2 regions of the Rahnella sp. 2050 genome follow, and region 2 is predicted to be linked to the other one. Evidence: predicted binding sites of a transcription regulator. Region 2 holds the regulator's gene; the other holds the start of a gene.
What was found. Region 2 encodes sigma-54, which starts transcription at its own class of promoters, with help from an activator protein. Its sites were predicted from a motif close to GTTGGCACANNTTTCGCTNT; they were not measured.
Positions count from the first base shown of each region.

Region 1: the regulator sigma-54 is predicted to act here: its motif matches at 6,558-6,577, upstream of ABIC79_RS20220 (branched-chain amino acid ABC transporter substrate-binding protein).

Region 1 is NZ_JBEPKE010000006.1:100,342-109,910, forward strand. Features, by position in the region: gene ABIC79_RS20195 (HlyD family secretion protein) at 1-542, shown strand, start outside; gene ABIC79_RS20200 (peptidase domain-containing ABC transporter) at 529-2,628, shown strand; gene hemB (porphobilinogen synthase) at 2,844-3,818, shown strand; gene ABIC79_RS20210 (methyl-accepting chemotaxis protein) at 4,161-5,990, shown strand; gene ABIC79_RS20215 (YgdI/YgdR family lipoprotein) at 6,117-6,332, opposite strand; gene ABIC79_RS20220 (branched-chain amino acid ABC transporter substrate-binding protein) at 6,748-7,872, shown strand; gene ABIC79_RS20225 (ABC transporter permease subunit) at 8,062-8,976, shown strand; gene livM (high-affinity branched-chain amino acid ABC transporter permease LivM) at 8,990-9,569, shown strand, end outside.
Region 2 is NZ_JBEPKE010000002.1:140,232-149,800, reverse strand. Features, by position in the region: gene kdsC (3-deoxy-manno-octulosonate-8-phosphatase KdsC) at 1-276, shown strand, start outside; gene lptC (LPS export ABC transporter periplasmic protein LptC) at 273-842, shown strand; gene lptA (lipopolysaccharide ABC transporter substrate-binding protein LptA) at 820-1,377, shown strand; gene lptB (LPS export ABC transporter ATP-binding protein) at 1,384-2,109, shown strand; gene rpoN (RNA polymerase factor sigma-54) at 2,211-3,644, shown strand; gene hpf (ribosome hibernation promoting factor) at 3,668-3,955, shown strand; gene ptsN (PTS IIA-like nitrogen regulatory protein PtsN) at 4,054-4,536, shown strand; gene rapZ (RNase adapter RapZ) at 4,604-5,458, shown strand; gene npr (PTS phosphocarrier protein NPr) at 5,455-5,727, shown strand; gene ABIC79_RS07910 (BglG family transcription antiterminator) at 5,753-7,672, opposite strand; gene dagF (2-dehydro-3-deoxy-phosphogluconate aldolase) at 7,889-8,629, opposite strand; gene ABIC79_RS07900 (DgaE family pyridoxal phosphate-dependent ammonia lyase) at 8,626-9,569, opposite strand, start outside.

The DNA.
Region 1 (9,569 bases), on a different contig from region 2:
AGCTGGCGCAGGCCGATGCCAAAGGCTCATTGCTGATCACCGCGCCGACCTCCGGCAAAATCTCTTCGCTGAGCGTCACGCCCGGACAGATGGTCAACGCCGGTGACAGCCTCGCGCAACTGGTGCCAGCCAGTAATTCCCCGTTCTTTCTCGTTGCCTGGCTGCCGAATGAAAGCGTGCCTTACGTGAAAGCCGGCGAGCACATCAATATTCGGTACGAAGCCTATCCGTTTGAAAAATATGGCCAGTTCCCCGGCAAGGTGGAATCGATTTCCTCTGCGCCGGTTTCCGAACAGGAGCTGAATTCTTACGCCAGCGCGCCGAGAACGGCCAATGGCACGATCAGCGGGCCGTATTACAAAGTGATTGTTTCACTGGATAAAAAAGCCATGAACTGGCACGGCGAAACGCTGAATTTATCCAGCGGCATGAAAGCCGAGTCGACGTTATTCCTGGAGAAAAGGCCGCTGTATCAGTGGATGTTGTCTCCGTATTACAGCATGAAGAAAAGCGTGGTGGGGCCAATCAATGAATCTCGATAACGTACGGGAGCTGGCTGACCGCCTGCACTTTAGCTGGCGCCACCGGGTGCCGCAGATTATTCAAACCGAGGCCGCCGAGTGCGGACTGGCCAGTCTGGCAATGGTCTTTGGCTATCACGGCAAACACGTCGATTTGCAAAGCCTGCGTCAGCGCTATGGCATATCTTCACGGGGCGCGACGCTGCGCACGCTGATGGATATCGCGGCAGCGAATGAGATGAAATCCCGCGCGTTAAAGCTGGATATCGATGAGCTGAACGCGCTGAAAACGCCGTGTATTTTGCACTGGGATCTCAATCATTTCGTGGTGCTGGTTGGCGTTAAACAGGGCAAAGTGATTATTCACGATCCGGCCTTTGGCCGCCGTTCGCTTGGCATGCGCGAGGTGTCCGAGCACTTCACTGGCGTGGCACTCGAGCTGTGGCCGGACAACGGTTTTACCTCCGAGAAACCGCGTGTGCGGCTGGATCTGCGCAAAATGATGGGCAATGTCAGCGGCCTTATTCCGGCGCTGACCAAAATCTTCTGCCTCTCGCTGATGATCGAATCGGTCAACCTGCTGCTGCCGGTCGGGATGCAACTGGTAATGGACCATGTGATCCCGGCGAAAGACCCGGATTTACTGACCCTGATTTGCCTCGGGTTGCTGTTCTTCATCATTTTCCGCACCGGCGTCAGCATGTTACGCGCCTGGACATCGCTGGTGATGAGTACGCTGATTGATGTGCAATGGAAAGCGCGGCTGTTCGATCATCTGATGAAACTGCCGCTCGATTATTTTGAGAAACGTAAACTCGGGGATATTCAGTCGCGTTTTACTTCGCTCGATACGCTGCGCACCACGCTGACCACCAACGTGGTCAACAGTATTATCGACGGCATTATGTCGGTCGGGTTAATCGTGATGATGGTGCTGTATGGCGGCTGGCTGATTTGGGTGATTCTTGGCTTCACGGCGATTTATGTCATCTTCCGCCTGACGACGTATAACGCTTACCGCCAGGTTTCCGAGGAGCAAATCGTTAAAGGTGCGCGTGCCGGTTCGCACTTTATGGAAACGCTCTACGGCATCAGCACGCTGAAAGCACTGGGTTTATCGAAAGCCCGCGCCAATTTCTGGCTCAATCTGAACATTGATAACGCCAATGCGACGGTGCGTAAAACCAGGTTTGAGATGATGTTTACCGGCGGCAACACGCTGATCGCCACGCTCGATCAGGTCGCGCTGCTGTGGCTGGGGGCGACGCAGGTAATTGACGGCCATATGACGCTGGGGATGTTTGTGGCCTTCAACACCTACCGCGGGCAGTTCTCCGAACGTGCTGCCAGTCTGCTGAATATGGTGTTGCAACTGCGGATGCTTTCCCTGCACCGCGACCGTATCGCGGATATCGCGCTGACCGGCACCGAGAAATCACTGCCGGAACGTGAGTTGCTGCGGGCGGGCGAGGCAGCGTCGCTGGAGGTGCGGGATCTGGTGTTTCAGTACGACAGCCTTTCCGCACCGCTGATCAACGGGCTAAACCTGTCGGTGGCGGCGGGCGAAAGTGTGGCGATCACCGGGCCGTCGGGGCAGGGTAAAACCACTCTGATGAAGATCATGACCGGTTTGCTGACGCCCACCGAAGGCCGCATTCTGATTAACGGTATGGATATCACCACCGCCGGACTGAACAATTACCGCAGTTGCATCGCCTGTGTGTTACAGGATGACACGTTGTTCGCCGGATCTATCGCCGAGAACATTGCCAGCTTTGATGAGCAGAAAGATGAAGCGCGTATTATTGATTGCGCCCGCCGTTGTAACATCCACGACGATATCGAACGGATGCCGATGGGCTATGAAACGCTGATCAGCGAACTGGGCGGCAGTTTGTCCGGCGGGCAGAAACAGCGTTTGCTGATTGCCCGCGCACTGTACCGCCGTCCGGCGATACTGTTCCTCGACGAAGCCACCAGTCATTTGGATCTGGACAATGAAATACGCATCAATCAGGCGATCAGCGAACTGGATATTACGCGGATATTTATTGCCCACCGTCCGTCTACGATTGCCTCAGCAGATCGCGAGATCAAGCTCGGTTAAATCCTTCCTTCAGGCGATCCCTGTTCCGGGATCGCCTTTCCAAAATTGCGGCCTCTGTTACATCTCCTCACGGAAAGTTCATCATTTGTTTAAAAGTTATTATAAAATGCGGACTTCATCGTCTGACGGCGCTGCATCGCCTCCTGCCGTCTGAACTGTCTGTGCTCCTGTTTCTAAAAAATATCAGCGCAACAGATTAATTTTTAGGAGTTTTCATGTCGAATCAGTTCCCGAGCTCACGCCTTCGCCGCCTGAGACAGTCCGAATCCCTGCGCACTCTTTTTCAGGAAACTGAATTTAGCGTCAACGATCTGGTACTGCCGATTTTCGTAGAAGAAGAGACCTCTGAATACGTACCCATCGAAGCTATGCCGGGTGTGTTGCGCATCCCTGAATCCCGCCTGGCATTTGAAATCGAACGTTACGCCCGCGCCGGTATCCGCTCTGTTATGACGTTCGGTATTTCGCATCACATGGATGCTACCGGCAGCGATACCTGGAACGAAAACGGTCTGGTCGCGCGTATGGCGCGTATCTGTAAAGACACCGTGCCTGAAATGATTGTCATGTCCGACACCTGTTTCTGCGAATACACCTCACACGGCCATTGCGGTGTGTTGCACGACCATGGCGTGGATAACGACGCAACCCTGGTCAACCTCGGTAAACAGGCTGTCGTGGCGGCGGCTGCTGGTGCAGATTTCATCGCGCCATCCGCCGCGCAGGACGGTCAGGTGCAGGCCATCCGCAGTGCGCTGGATGAAGCCGGATTTATCGATACCTCAATCATGGCGTATTCCACCAAGTTTGCATCTTCCCTGTACGGGCCTTTCCGCGAAGCGGGCGGCAGTGTACTGAAAGGCAACCGCAAGCAATATCAGATGAACCCGATGAACCGCCGCGAAGCCGTGCGTGAATCGTTGCTGGACGAGCAGGAAGGCGCCGATGCGCTGATGGTGAAACCGGCCGGTGCGTATCTGGACGTGATCCGCGATATCCGCGAAGCCTCCCGTCTGCCACTGGCGGCGTATCAGGTCAGCGGTGAATACGCGATGATCAAATTTGCTGCACAAGCCGATGCTATTGATGAGCGTGCCGTCGTACGTGAAAGCCTGGGCGCGATTAAACGTGCTGGCGCAGATATTATCCTGACTTACTTCGCGATGGATATTGCCGAAAACGGGCTGTAATTTTTGTTCTCGCCGCAAACCAAAACCGGGCTTCCGCCCGGTTTTTTTATGTCCTCGCGTCGGAAGCTGATACTGCGCGATGTATGTTCAGATAACGTCTTTAATATTTAAGAGTGGCAGAAAATTAAAATAATGCTTTTTTATAGAGAATTACCTCACCATTAATAGGGTGTAATTAATAAAAAAGTATTCATACAAAGAATAAGGTTTTATAGCGGTTAAATTACTGACTTTTGTAACTTAATAAACTGAGTTTTTTATTAACTAATTTTTATAGCCTGCCGATACCCCATGTGCTTCACATACAATTGTATTTATAAAAATAATGGAGAGCCATGCGCTATGAAAATATTTATGTCATATTTTGAAAATCTAAAAGTCGGGAAAAAATTAGCATTAGGTTTCGGACTTATCTTATTGCTGAGCATTGCAGTTGCTTTATGTGGTATTAAAAATCTGAATGATATTTCCATTCGAGCTGAGAAAATAAGCCAGCTTAAAGTGATAACTGACCAGTTTGCTATGGCGAAAGCTGAAAGACTGGAATATGTGAAAACGCACGATGAAAAATACATCACAATGAATGAGGTGAACTTACAGCAGGTTGATAAAAAAATTGAAAGTCTCAGGTTGCTTCGTTGGGATACAGAGCACCTGAAGATGCTTAATGAAATGTCAGAGGTCATGAAGACGTATCGTGACAAGCGTGCTCAAACGGTCCGCGAGACCCAACAACGTGATCTTGTTGTCAGTAGTTTTGTGCTGACACGCGAAGAATCTGAGATTAACAGTCTGGCTCAGTCCTATGCACGAGATCCCGCACGTGCTGTCACCGCGATCGCGTTAGGGGATATCGTCAGACACATTGATGGGGTGGCGACACGTGTAAAACTCCTCCAGTTTGAGAATACTGAGGAATCCCTTCAGGCTTTAACAGGTTTTATGAATGAATCGATTCAGCAAATGGATGCCGTCAAATCCCAGTTAAATCCGGCTGATGTCAGCATACTTGAAGAAATTGAACGCTCGGTCTCGGCCAAAAAGGCGAGTGCCGGAAACTACCTCCAATCCTATATTGCTGAGCAGGAAGCAACTCAGTTGCTTGCGAAAGCAGGCGGCAAGCTGACCACCCTGAGTGACAATATATTTGAATCGGAGCTGAGCGCGGCGCATGACGATATCAGAAATGCAGTTATATGGATGACTTCACTCCTGGTAGCAGCAGTCTTATTAAGTATTGGCATTGCACTGATTATTTCCCGCCAAATTGTGAAGCCTCTGGCTGACACGCTTGACGTCGCCAGACAGATAGCGCGCGGTGATTTAAGAGCCCATCTCAATACCACGCGTCGTGATGAGCTGGGAGAACTGATGCAAGCTGTAGATGAGATGAACACCGATCTCCGCCGTATCATCGGGGATATTCGTACCGGTGTGACGCAGGTGAGCCATGCCTCCGCAGAAATTGCGGCAGGTAATAATGATTTATCCGCACGCACTGAGGAACAGGCTGCTGCGCTTGAAGAAACGGCAGCCAGCATGGAGCAGTTAACTGCGACGGTTAAACAGAACGTGGACAATATTCATCATACCAGCCGCCTGGCGGGCAGTACTTCAGAAACGGCGAATAAAGGCGGGCAACTCGTCTCTCATGTGGTGAAAACTATGAATGAAATTACTGCAAGCTCAGCAAAAATTGCTGAGATTACGACGGTAATTAATAGCATCGCTTTTCAGACCAATATTCTGGCTCTCAATGCGGCTGTTGAAGCGGCGCGTGCTGGCGAACAGGGGCGGGGATTTGCTGTTGTGGCAAGCGAAGTGAGAAGCCTTGCGCAGAGAAGCGCTCAGGCTGCAAAAGAAATAGAAGGTTTAATTGGTGAATCGGTAGAGCGAATTAATGCAGGGTCAGATCTGGTAGAACAGGCGGGGACTACCATGCATGACATTGTGACCAAAGTCGCTAATGTTACCGAAATACTGAATGAAATTACTCAAGCATCGGATGAACAGAACAGGGGAATATCTCAGGTAGGGCAGGCAATAGTGGAAATGGACAGCGTGACTCAACAAAATGCGGCCCTGGTGGAAGAGTCTTCTGCTGCCGCCAATGCGCTGCGAGATCAGGCACAAAATCTTGCTGCGTCTGTTTCACGTTTTATTACTGAGTAATCTGATTCTCAAAACAGTCGTGATATTGCGTGCCGTTTGTGCACCACATAGCATGACTGTTTTGTTAAGCCGACCATGTGTGTCATCGGCCAGGTTTTGAGATAAATGCAATTCCCATCCGTAACCCTACTTCTTCACAATGCCCGCAATATCATTGGTGTTCATCAGATGATAATCGCCATTCATGTCGGTGTAGCTGGTCATGCCGGTATTGCGGTCACGATCCGGTTCGCCGTGGGCGAAAAACTGGTCGCCGGATTTGGTGTTAATCACATAATCGCTGGCGCAGCCAGTTAACGACAGAGCCAGAACCACAGCCGTCAGGCAGGATAATTTCTTCATTGTTCAGTAGTTTCCCGTTGCAATCATCTGCCCATATTACAAAACAACCCGCCGCAAGAAGCAAAGAATAAAAATGTCACCCGGCGTAAGCGTGCGTGCAAAACCGTGCTTGTGCACCAGCGCGGTGCGATGTGATCCCGTCGTTGTTTCTGTCAGTTGCCCGTAACGCTCTCCCGTCGCTATCTATACTCACATAACCCGTCACATTCTCAGAGGTTGAGTAACAATGGCAGATATTTTGCTTATGTTTTTTTACCTTTGATGTTTTCACCCCCGGAGATAAGCGGGAAACCCTCAGTCTTAAGGCTTAAGCGTTAAATTTCAGATTTTCTGATTACGACTTCGTGTTGGTGTTTTTGCTACATGCGTTTTCCATAACCCGTTTTGCATAAACTCTGTCCTAAGGATCATGATGATGTCGATGAAATTTATTAAAAGTCCTCTTTCTTTGTTGCTGGCAGGCTGTCTGGTCACTGCGTTTACCGCGCGTGCGGATATCGTGATTGGCGTCGCTGGCCCGTTCACCGGCCCGAATGCCACCTATGGCGATCAGTACTGGCATGGTGCCACCCAGGCCGCTGAAGACATTAATGCCGCTGGCGGAATCAACGGCGAGAAAATCAAACTGGTGCAGGGCGATGATGCCTGCGAACCGAAACAGGCCGTTGCGGTCGCTAACCGTCTTGTTGATCAGGATAAAGTGCAGGCGGTGGTCGGGCATTTTTGTTCATCTTCTACCATGCCCGCATCTGAGGTTTACAACGATGCCGGCATTATCGCCATCACGCCGGGATCCACTAACCCGCAAATCACCGAACGCGGCATGAGTGATATGTTCCGCATGTGCGGACGTGACGACCAGCAGGGGCAGGTTGCCAGTGATTACATCATCGACAAGCTGAAAGCCAAAAAAGTGGTCATTATCCACGACAAAGACACTTACGGGCAGGGGCTGGCGGATGCCACCAAAGCGGCGCTTAACAAGCGTGGCGTGAAAGAAGTGATGTATGAAGGGTTATCGCGCGGCGAAAAAGACTTCAACGCGCTGGTCACCAAAATCAGTGCGCAGAAACCGGACGTGGTGTTCTTCGGCGGTTGCCATCCTGAAGCCGGTCCGCTGGTACGCCAGATGCGTGAGCAGGGCGTGCAGGCCACGTTCTTCTCCGGCGACTGTATCGTCAACGAAGAAATGGTCACCGCCGCAGGCGGCCCGCAATATACCAACGGGATTCTGATGACCTTCGGCAAAGACCCGCGTCTGATCCCGGAAGGCAAAGTCGTTATCGATAAATTCCGCGCCAGCAAGTTCGAGCCGGAAGGCTACACCCTTTACTCCTATGCCTCCGTGCAGGCTATTGCCGCGGCATTCAAAGCCACCGGCGGCAGTGATTCCGCCAAAGCCAGCGCCTGGCTTAAAGCCAACAGCGTCGATACCGTCATGGGCAAAAAAGCCTGGGACAGTAAAGGCGACCTGAAAGTCTCTGATTACGTGGTTTATAAATGGGACGACAAAGGCAAATATCAGGAAGTTAAGGAATAAAGCACTCTTATTTGCCATTTTGAACCCGGGCAGTGCTCACTCTTTATGAAAGAACTGGCTCACGTACTTAATGTACGCTCCGGCTCTTGTGCGCTGGCCGGGTCCAAACTGGCTGCAACGATAACGCTTTATTAGCTTTAATGAATGCGCCCTTAGCCAGGCGCGGTCACAAAAAGAGACTGCGTATTTATGGATTCATTCTTCCTGCAACAACTGTTTAATGGCATTACGCTCGGTGCTGTCTACGGTCTCATTGCCATCGGCTACACCATGGTTTACGGCATTATCGGCATGATCAACTTTGCGCACGGCGAAGTGTATATGATTTCGGCTTACCTCTGTGCCATCGCGCTGGCGCTGCTTTCCTTCTTCGGGCTTCACTCTTTTCCGCTACTGATCCTGGGCACGCTGGTGTTCACCATCGTGGTCACCGGCGTGTATGGCTGGGCGATTGAACGCATTGCCTATAAGCCGCTGCGTAATTCGACCCGTCTTGCACCGCTGATTTCTGCTATCGGCATGTCACTTATCTTACAAAATTACGCGCAAATCAGTCAGGGGCCGCGACAGCAGGGCATTCCGACCATGCTGGATGGCGCATTCCGTTTTCATATCGGCGAAAGTTTTGTCCAGATGACCTACACCAAAATTTTCATTCTGGTGGCGTCGCTGGCTGGCATGCTGGTTTTATCGTGGATTATCAGTAATACCAAACTTGGTCGTATGTGTCGTGCGGTGCAGCAGGACAGAAAAATGGCTTCCATTTTGGGTATTAACACTGACCGCATTATCTCGCTGGTCTTCATGATTGGCGCAGCGATGGCCGGACTGGCCGGGGTTCTGGTGACCATGAACTACGGCACGTTTGATTTCTACGCCGGTTTCATCATCGGCATCAAAGCTTTTACCGCAGCGGTACTCGGCGGCATTGGTTCATTACCCGGCGCGATGCTGGGCGGGCTGATCCTGGGGATTGCCGAAGCGCAGTTCTCGGGCATGGTGAATTCTGATTACAAAGATGTGTTCTCCTTTGGATTGCTGGTGGTGATCCTCATTTTCCGCCCTCAGGGCCTGCTGGGCCGTCCGGTCGTGACGAAAGTGTGAGGGAAATAAAATGATGTCACAAACTGCTGTGAACAGCGGATTTTCATTTAAACGCTGTCTGCTGGATGCCATTTTTGCCGGGCTGGTGGCGCTGATTATTTTCGGGCCGGTGGTCGGTGTGGTGCTCGATGGTTACAGCTTTAACTTTCATAGCCAGAGGCTGGTCTGGATCATTGCTGCGGTGATGACGGGCCGCTTCCTGCTCAGTGCATTTTTAGAAACCACAGCCGGGCAGAAAATGCGTGCGCGTTTCGAATCCGACAGCGCGGGCGTCTATGTCCGGTCGCCGGATTATAAAAGTCATCTGCGCTGGGTTATTCCGCTGCTGATTGTGCTGGCCATTTTCTTCCCGTTCGTCGCCACCAAATACATTCTGACGGTCGCCATTCTGGGACTGATTTATGTGTTGCTCGGCCTCGGGCTGAATATCGTGGTCGGACTGGCCGGTTTGCTCGATCTGGGGTATGTGGCGTTTTACGCCATCGGGGCTTACGGGCTGGCGCTGGGGTATCAGTATCTCGGCCTCGGCTTCTGGTCGATGCTGCCGCTGGCGGCGGTGATGGCCGCGCTGGCGGGTGCGTTGCTGGGTTTCC
Region 2 (9,569 bases):
GGGCAATCTGATAAGCTTTTGGCCTTCCGCGAACTGTTAGATACACTGTCTCTGCGGGCCGAAGAAGTGGCGTACATTGGTGATGACCTGATTGACTGGCCGGTGATGGCCGAAGTGGGTCTCTCTGTCGCGGTTCAGGATGCACATCCTGTTCTGTTACCGAAAGCGCATTATGTTACCCGTATAGCGGGTGGACGTGGTGCAGTACGCGAACTGTGTGATTTGATTCTGCTGGCGCAGGGTAAGCTGGAGGACGCCAAAGGGCTGTCGATATGAGTAAAGCAAAACTTTGGATTATTCTGGCGCTGACTGCCATCGTTCTGGTGCTGATTGGCTGGTCATTATCTGACAACAGCGATGATGTTCCGCAAGCGGTCAATGATCAGGATCCGACTTACCAGACGTCCCACACCGTTACGATGGTGTATGACCCGATGGGCAGCCTGACGTATAAACTGGTTTCAGACCAGGTAAAATATTACACCGCTGATCAGGTGTCATGGTTTACCAATCCGGTCGCGACCATGTATGACAAGAACAAAGTAGCCACCTGGGTATTGCGTTCTGATAAAGCGAAACTGACTCAGGATAAAATGCTCTATCTTTATGGGCATGTGCAGGCAGACAGCCTGACACCTGAGACATCACAGCTGCAAAGAATCAAAACGGACAATGCACGGGTTAACCTGACGACACAGGACGTTGCCTCAGACGATGAAGTGACGTTGTATGGTACAGGTTTTACATCTAACGGCATGAAAATGCGTGGTAATCTGCGTGACAAAACAGCAGAGCTGATCGAAAAGGTAACGACCTCTTATGAAATTCAAAGCAAAAAATAAAATCCGTGATCTCCTGATCGTCAGCTCATTGTTAGCCGTCAGCGTTCCGGCATTTGCCTTAAAAGACGATACAACGAAACCGATCACCATTGATTCAGCAAACCAGGCGCTCGACGTCAATACCAATACCGCGACCTTTACCGGCAATGTGGTCGTCAATCAGGGTACGATCCAGGTTAAAGCCGACAAAGTGGTCGTCATCCGCCCGCAGGGGGTTTCCGGTAAAGAAGTGGTAGAAGGTTACGGCAACCCGGTGACGTTCTACCAGATGCAGGATAACGGTAAGCCGATTAAAGGCCATGCACAGAAAGTCCGCTACGAAGTGGAAAATGACCTCGTCACGCTGACCGGCAACGCTTACCTTGAGCAACTGGACAGCAATGTGAAAGGCGACCGTATTACCTATCTGGTACAGAAACAGCAAATGGAAGCCTTTAGTGATAAAGGTAACCGTGTGACGACCGTTCTGGTACCTTCGCAGCTGCAACAAAAAACGCCTGCAGCGGGCGGCCAGCCGACCAAAAAGAGTAACTGATATTTTATGGCTAAATTAATCGCAGAGAATCTGGCAAAGGCATACAAAGGCCGTAAGGTCGTTGAAGATGTCAGTCTGATGGTCAACTCGGGTGAAATCGTCGGGTTATTAGGGCCAAACGGTGCGGGTAAAACCACCACCTTTTACATGGTCGTGGGCATCGTCCAGCGCGATGCGGGCCGCATTATCGTTGATGATGAAGACATCAGCCTGCTGCCGCTGCATACCCGCGCCCGTCGCGGTATTGGCTATCTTCCGCAGGAAGCCTCCATTTTCCGTCGTCTGAGCGTATTTGATAACCTGATGGCGGTGCTGCAGATCCGTGACGATCTGACCAAAGAACAGCGTAATGACCGCGCTAATGAATTAATGGAAGAGTTCCATATTTCTCATTTGCGCGATAACCTCGGTCAGTCACTGTCTGGTGGTGAACGCCGTCGTGTTGAAATTGCCCGTGCACTGGCAGCGAACCCTAAATTCATCCTGCTGGATGAACCGTTCGCCGGGGTTGACCCGATTTCCGTTATCGACATCAAAAAAATCATTGAGCATTTACGTGACAGCGGCCTCGGCGTACTGATCACTGACCATAACGTTCGCGAAACACTCGACGTTTGTGAACGCGCGTATATCGTCAGTCAGGGGAAATTGATCGCCCACGGCACGCCAGCCGACATTCTTGCTGATGAACAAGTTAAACGTGTTTATCTTGGTGAAGAATTCCGTCTGTGATCTGTGCCGCCGGAACCGTGCCTGTTTCAACCTACACTGAAACAGGCCGTCTCTGACAGAAGTGTTGCCGTTTTCACTCATCAACGGAATTAAGCCAAGATATGAAGCAAGGTTTGCAACTCAGACTCAGCCAACAACTGGCAATGACTCCTCAGTTACAACAGGCCATCCGCTTGTTGCAACTATCCACGCTTGAGCTCCAGCAGGAGATCCAACTCGCGCTGGAGAGCAACCCTCTGTTGGAACAAACCGACCTTCATGAAGAAATCGACTCGGTAGAAACCACCGACAGCGAAGGGTTAGACACCCGCGAGGCACTCGAGCAGAAAGACATGCCGGAAGAGTTGCCGCTGGACGCCACCTGGGATGAGATTTACACCGCAGGCACGCCGTCAGGCACCGGCAATGATTACAGCGACGATGAGCTACCGATTTACCAGGGCGAAACCACGCAGACACTTCAGGATTACCTGATGTGGCAGGTCGAGCTGACGCCGTTCTCTGATACCGATGCCGCGATTGCCACGTCAATCGTCGATGCAGTGGATGACACCGGTTACCTGACCGTCTCCCTTGACGACATTCTTGAAAGCGTCGGTGATGAAAATGTCACCATGGACGAAGTCGAAGCCGTACTTAAGCGCGTTCAGCGTTTTGATCCGGTGGGTGTCGCCGCCCGTGACCTGCGCGACTGCCTGCTGATCCAGCTTTCTCAATATGCGACTGACACGCCTTTCATCACTGAAGCCCGTCTTATCATCAGCGAACATCTCGATTTGCTGGCGAACCATGATTTCCGCGCACTTATGCGATCAACCCGGTTAAAAGAAGATACACTGAAAGGAGCGATGCTCCTGATCCAGTCTCTTGATCCGCGTCCGGGCCAGTCTATCAACACCGGTGAATCCGAATACGTGATCCCGGATGTGCTGGTGCGTAAAGTGTCAGGTGTCTGGGCGGTAGAACTCAATTCCGACAGCATTCCGCGTCTGAAGATTAACCAGCAGTACGCCGCGATGGGGAATTCCGCACGCAGCGACAGCGACGGGCAATTTATCCGCAGCAATCTGCAGGAAGCCAAGTGGTTAATCAAAAGCCTGGAAAGCCGTAACGACACGCTGTTGAAAGTGACGCGCTGCATCGTTGAGCAGCAGCAGGCGTTCTTTGAACTGGGTGAAGAATTTATGAAACCTATGGTGCTGGCAGATATTGCCAGTGCCGTGGAAATGCACGAATCGACGATTTCACGTGTGACGACGCAGAAGTTCCTGCACAGCCCGCGTGGCATTTTCGAACTGAAGTATTTCTTCTCCAGCCATGTCAGTACAGACAGCGGTGGCGAGGCATCGTCAACCGCGATCCGGGCGCTGGTGAAGAAATTAATCGCAGCGGAGAATCCTGTAAAACCGCTCAGTGACAGTAAGTTAGCGACCCTGCTTTCCGATCAGGGAATTATGGTTGCGCGTCGGACTGTCGCCAAATACCGAGAGTCTTTGTCCATCCCGCCCTCAAACCAACGTAAACAGTTAGTTTGACCTCAACAGAGAAGGAAGACATTATGCAGCTCAACATTACCGGACATCACATTGAGATCACGGATCCCCTGAGAGAGTTCATCACGTCGAAGCTGGCTAAGCTTGAGCAGTATTTCGACAGGATTAATCAGGTGTATGTGGTGTTGAGCGTGGAAAAGGTGCAGAAAGTAGCGGAAGCCACTTTGCATGTGAACGGAGGCGAATTACATGCCACCTCGGAACATCAGGATATGTACGCAGCGATTGACGGACTGGTTGATAAACTGGCCCGACAGTTGAATAAACATAAAGACAAACTGAAACAGCACTGACATTCATGTAGCCAACCCTGTGCTACAAACCTTCGGGCATCGGCTTGTGACCTTCGGGAAACGAGCCGATATAGCTTTAAGGGTGAAACAGCGCAAAAGTGAAAGATGACATGATTAACGATACTGCAATGCAATTAACGTCGGTGCTTAATGCCGAATGCACCAAAAGCGGCGTTCATTGCGCCAGCAAAAAACGCGCACTGGAAATCATCAGTGAGTTGGCCGCCAAACAATTAAATTTGTCGCCGCAGGTGATTTTTGACGCCATTTTGACCCGTGAACGTATGGGGAGCACCGGGATCGGTGCCGGGATCGCCATCCCGCACGGTAAGCTGGAAGAAGACACTTTACGTGCCGTCGGCGTATTCATTCAGCTTGAACAACCGATTGCTTTTGACGCCATCGATAATCAGCCGGTAGATTTGCTTTTTGCCTTGCTGGTACCGGCAGATCAATGTAAAACCCATTTACATACATTATCTTTAGTCGCTAAGAAATTAGCTGATAAAACAGTGTGTCGCCGTCTGCGTGGCGCGCAAAGTGACGAAGAACTGTTCCAGATAATGACTGAAAACGAATAAATTGCTGATTCCCGGTACAGTGCCGGGAAAATGAATTCTGCACACTGAATGCCAGGGGAGTGACACCATGGTGCTGATGATTGTCAGCGGCCGTTCCGGTTCCGGGAAGTCGGTTGCCCTACGGGCACTAGAAGACATGGGTTTTTACTGCGTGGATAACCTGCCGGTGGTGTTATTGCCGCAGCTTGCCCAGACCCTTGTTGAACGTAATACATCAGCGGCCGTCAGCATTGACGTCCGTAACATGCCGGAAACACCGGAAGTTTATGAGTATGCGATGTCACAACTGCCGGAGAGCTTCTCACCGCAGTTGTTATTCCTTGATGCCGACCGCAATACTCTGATCCGCCGCTACAGCGACACCCGTCGACTGCACCCGCTTTCCAGCAAAAATCTGTCCCTCGAAAGTGCCATTGATGAAGAAGCCGATCTGCTCGAACCACTGCGTTCGTCTGCGGATCTGATCATCGACACCTCCGAAATGTCCGTGCATGAACTGGCAGAAATGCTGCGTACCCGTCTGCTGGGTAAACGCGAGCGCGAACTGACGATGGTGTTCGAATCCTTCGGTTTCAAACACGGCATTCCGATTGATGCGGATTACGTTTTCGATGTGCGTTTTCTGCCAAACCCGCACTGGGATCCGAAACTGCGTCCGATGACAGGCCTTGATAAGCCGGTCGCGGCGTTTCTTGACCGTCATACTGAAGTGCACAACTTTATTTACCAGACCCGCAGCTACCTCGAACAATGGCTGCCGATGCTGGAAACGAACAACCGCAGCTATCTGACCGTCGCCATTGGCTGTACCGGCGGTAAACACCGTTCGGTCTATATCGCAGAGCAACTGGCCGACTATTTCCGTTCCCGCGGGAAAAATGTGCAATCCCGCCATCGCACGCTGGAAAAACGCAAATCATGACGGTGAAACAAACGGTAGAAATCAAAAACCGGTTGGGTATGCATGCCCGCCCGGCAATGAAGTTGTTTGAACTGGTGCAGAGCTTTGAATCAGAAGTGATGCTGCGCAACGACACGGGCATTGAAGCGGAAGCCAGCAGTGTCATCGCGTTGCTGATGCTCGATTCCCCGAAAGGTCAGAAAATCGAAATCGAAGCCACCGGCCCCGATGAAGAACAGGCATTGACGGCAGTGGTAAATCTGATTAATTCAGGTTTTGATGAAGACTGATAATTAACGCACTCTTTGAGCCGTATTAAATGCGGCTTAAACAGTCGATTGCAATGGCCTTGAAACTCTCAAAGTTTTCGCTGCTCAGCAAACGGCTCATTGAGCGTTCCCGCACAAACGTCACGAACAAATCGTAAATCGCCATCGCCTCTTCATAATCTGCCTTGCTGATTGCCAGCAGGAAAATCACGTGTGCGGTCTCCCCTTCTCCCCACGCAATGCCCTGCGGAGAGAGCAACGTTATCACCACGGTTTTCTTCGCCAGCAGCCCCAGCGAGTGCGGCAGCGCAATCCCTTCCCCCAGCATGGTCGAGACAATTTCCTCGCGCTCAACCACCGACGGATAAAACGCCTGATCGACATAGCCTTCGGCTTCCAGCTGAGAGCACACATGGCGGAACAACTCCGCCTGCGTCATCGGTTCATCGATGATCATGAAGTGTTTTTCGTCGAAGAATTTTTCCAGCATATAAGGCCGGGTGCGATCAACCAGTACCAGCTTGCCAAGCTGCTCCATCTGGTATTCGGTCGGGAATGGCGACAGCACCACCACCGGTTTATTCTTCTCGCTGATGCGGGCGTTGGAGATGATGAAATCTTCGTCGATGTGTTCCAGTTGTTCGTAATCCCGCAACGTCACCACCTGTTTCATCACCAGCTGCGGATATTTGCGGCTAATCTGCGCCTGAATCATACGGATGGTCGAATTGCCGGTGTCGCATACCAGCATCACCTGCGGATGTCGCTGATAACCGATGTTGTAATGCCGCTCCAGCCCGACGCCGATATGCAGCACAAGAAACCCAATCTCGTTTTCACTCAGGGTGTACGGCGTGTATTTCCCCCAGCTCGACACCGCCGCCAGCGTGACGTCATACGCCATCGGGTAATGCTGTTTGATGTTGTTCAGCAGCGGGTTGGGGATATTAATCTGGTATTTCACCCGCGTAATCATGGTTTTGATATGCGTCAGCAGATCAGCGCGCAGCTGTTTATCACCTTGTAAATCATAACTATAGTGCGAATTGATATACGACAGGATGTAATCGACCAGCGATTCGTCATCGTCAGCATTAATGTCCGTTGGCAGGATTTGCTGGACGCGACGCGCGGCGATATTCACCCGCAGATAAGCTTCTTCAGAGGCCGGAATTTCCTTGCCCACCAGACTTTTCAGCTCCGCAGCCAGCCGCACAGAAACGTGTTTGACCGCCGGGTCACCGTCTTCAGCATCAAAATCAGTCAGCGGATAACCGCCGGCAATGCGTTTAATGGCCACCGCGCAATAGAGAATCAGATATTGTTCACCTTCGTCGGTCAGTTGAATAGAAGACTGCGTCAGAAGCTGATGCATAAAGCGCGTCAGCGGCACCAGCGCTTCCGACTCCAGGCTTTCCGCCTTCAGCAGCGGATTGGCCTGTTCTTCGGCATCGAGCTGGAACAACAAGTCGGTCAGGCAGGCGCGGATTGCCAGCTCCGCACCAAACAGCTTCATGCCGTAGCGCGGCTTGGTTTCAATATTCAGATGATAGCGGGCCAGATGCTCCCTTACCTCAGCCATATCATTTTGCAGGGTTCCCCGGCTGACAAACCATTCATCAGCCAGATCTTCCAGCTTTAATGAAAAAGCTGAGGTCAAAAAGCGGATCAGCAGCGTCTTCACCCGCTCTGCGGCCGTACGCGGCGTCGGATTCGGTTTACGTTGTGTCGACTGCTGTAACGACGAGAACAGGCTCTGATCATCAACGCGCAGCTGATACCCGCTGCCACGGTTGTGTACGAAGGTCGCGCCATAGTCCGCGATGATTTCATTAAGCGCAGTGATATCCGCACGGACCGTCCGCGTCGACACCGACAGGCGTTTTGCCAGTTCATCCTGAGGCAGCGTTTCGGTTTGCAGCGCATCAAACAGTTGCGCCAGACGTTGATTGGGAAATCTCACCATTGTTCTTCCATATTATTCCGGCTACGGCGCGATCACCCTTTACGACGAACTGCCGACCGCCACAGAGTCATCGATAAACGCAGTTTGCCGTTTTCGGCAGATACCTTGAATCAGGTGATGTTATCGCTTCGTTGATTGATTGCGTAAATATATTTGCCATCCGGTAACAACATCAGTGTGCCCGGACGGCTTACCGCGCAGGAAAGGTCAGAACCTTCAGCCCACCAGCTTTTTGACGCTGACCAGCAGGGTTTTCACATCGTCAGGACGTGTGTTACCGGTGGCGCTGTCGATAATCGAGCTGTAGATATGCGGGATGATTTTAGTGACGCCCGCCGCCAGCGCGATTTCCATAATCGGCTCGAAGTTTTCTAAATCGATACCGCCGGTCGGTTCCAGCCAGAAATCCTGTTCCGCACAGGCACGGGCCACGGCAGCGAATTCATCACGGGTTTTCAGGCCACCCATCGGGAAATATTTCACCGAGCTGCCGCCCATATCTTTCAGCAGCGCAATGGCGGTTTCCACCGGCACTATGGCGTCCGCAGAAGCAGAACTCAGCGGTCCGGTATTGATCTTCACAAAGCCGGGTTTACCGGTGGGTGAAATCAGACCGTTGACCACGCTGTCGTTTTGCCCAAGCATTCCACGGCTGGTACCGACGCCGGTAAAGACCTGATTGACGTGCTGCGGCTGAACCTGCGCTGAAATCTGGCTGACCATCAGAGACTGACGCGGATCGCCCGCGCCTAAACCGACAGACAACGCGTTTTCAATCAATGCGGCATACTCTTTCATGTCCGCCACCGCACTCGCGACGTCTGGATAATTTTTGGAAAGCACACCGACCAGTACATGACCTTCTGCCGCTTCATAGATATCACGGGCATTGTCTTTCGAGCCCGCCAGCACATTCAGGCACACGCGGTCACGATAGAAATTTGGGGTCAGCTTCATGCTTTGTCTCCGCTGAAAAGTTGTTTAAAACGTTGTGCGACGATGGTGAGCTGCGGCGGCGTCACGCTGCGCACATCGACTTCGATCTTGCCTTCGTTGGCGCGGTAGCCACGGAAATAAATCGCGATATCGCCGTTTTTCATGGCGTCCACAATGGCTTTGGTTTTCCAGCCCAGTACCGCTTCATCGAAAGTGATTTCCGTACGGGCGATATCACGTCCGGCGCTGTCCCAGACCACGCGTCCGGTGACACCGCTGATTTCATTCAGGCTGGCGATAAATGGCGTCATCTTGTCGACCATTTCCTGCCCGGTGGTTTTCGGCAAGGTGAGATAGCTTTCGATGGCCTGCGTCAGGCCAAGAATGCCTTCTTTGCCGACTTTCATCGCACGACCAATCCCGCCCGATTGCAGTTTTACCCATTCGACATACTGTTTTTTGCCGAGCACCAGCCCGCTGGTCGGCCCTTCGATGGCCTTCGCGCCACTGTAAATCACCAGATCTGCACCCATCTCGTAATAACAGGTCAGATCTTCTTCCGCGGCGGCATCGACGATCAGCGGCACATTGTGCTTACGCGCCACTTCAGCGGCTTCCGCAACCGACAAAATGCTTTTCTGCACTGAGTGGTGCGATTTTATGTACATGATTGCAGCGGTACGCGGGGTGATGCAGGCCGCGAGTTGTGCGGCAGAACATTCGTTGGCATAACCGGCTTCTACCACCTTGCCACCGCCCATCGTCACCATCGTCGCGACCGGTGCACCGAAATTCACGTTATGGCCTTTTGGCAGAACGATATCGTGCGGGATTTCCAGTGGCGCGGCGTGCAGGTTTTCCAGCAGCCAGGCGTCATCTTTGACGATCACCGCCGCCACAGATTGCGCGATCCCGGCAGAAGCGCAGGAAACCACCACCGCGTTTTCGACGTTTAGCAGTT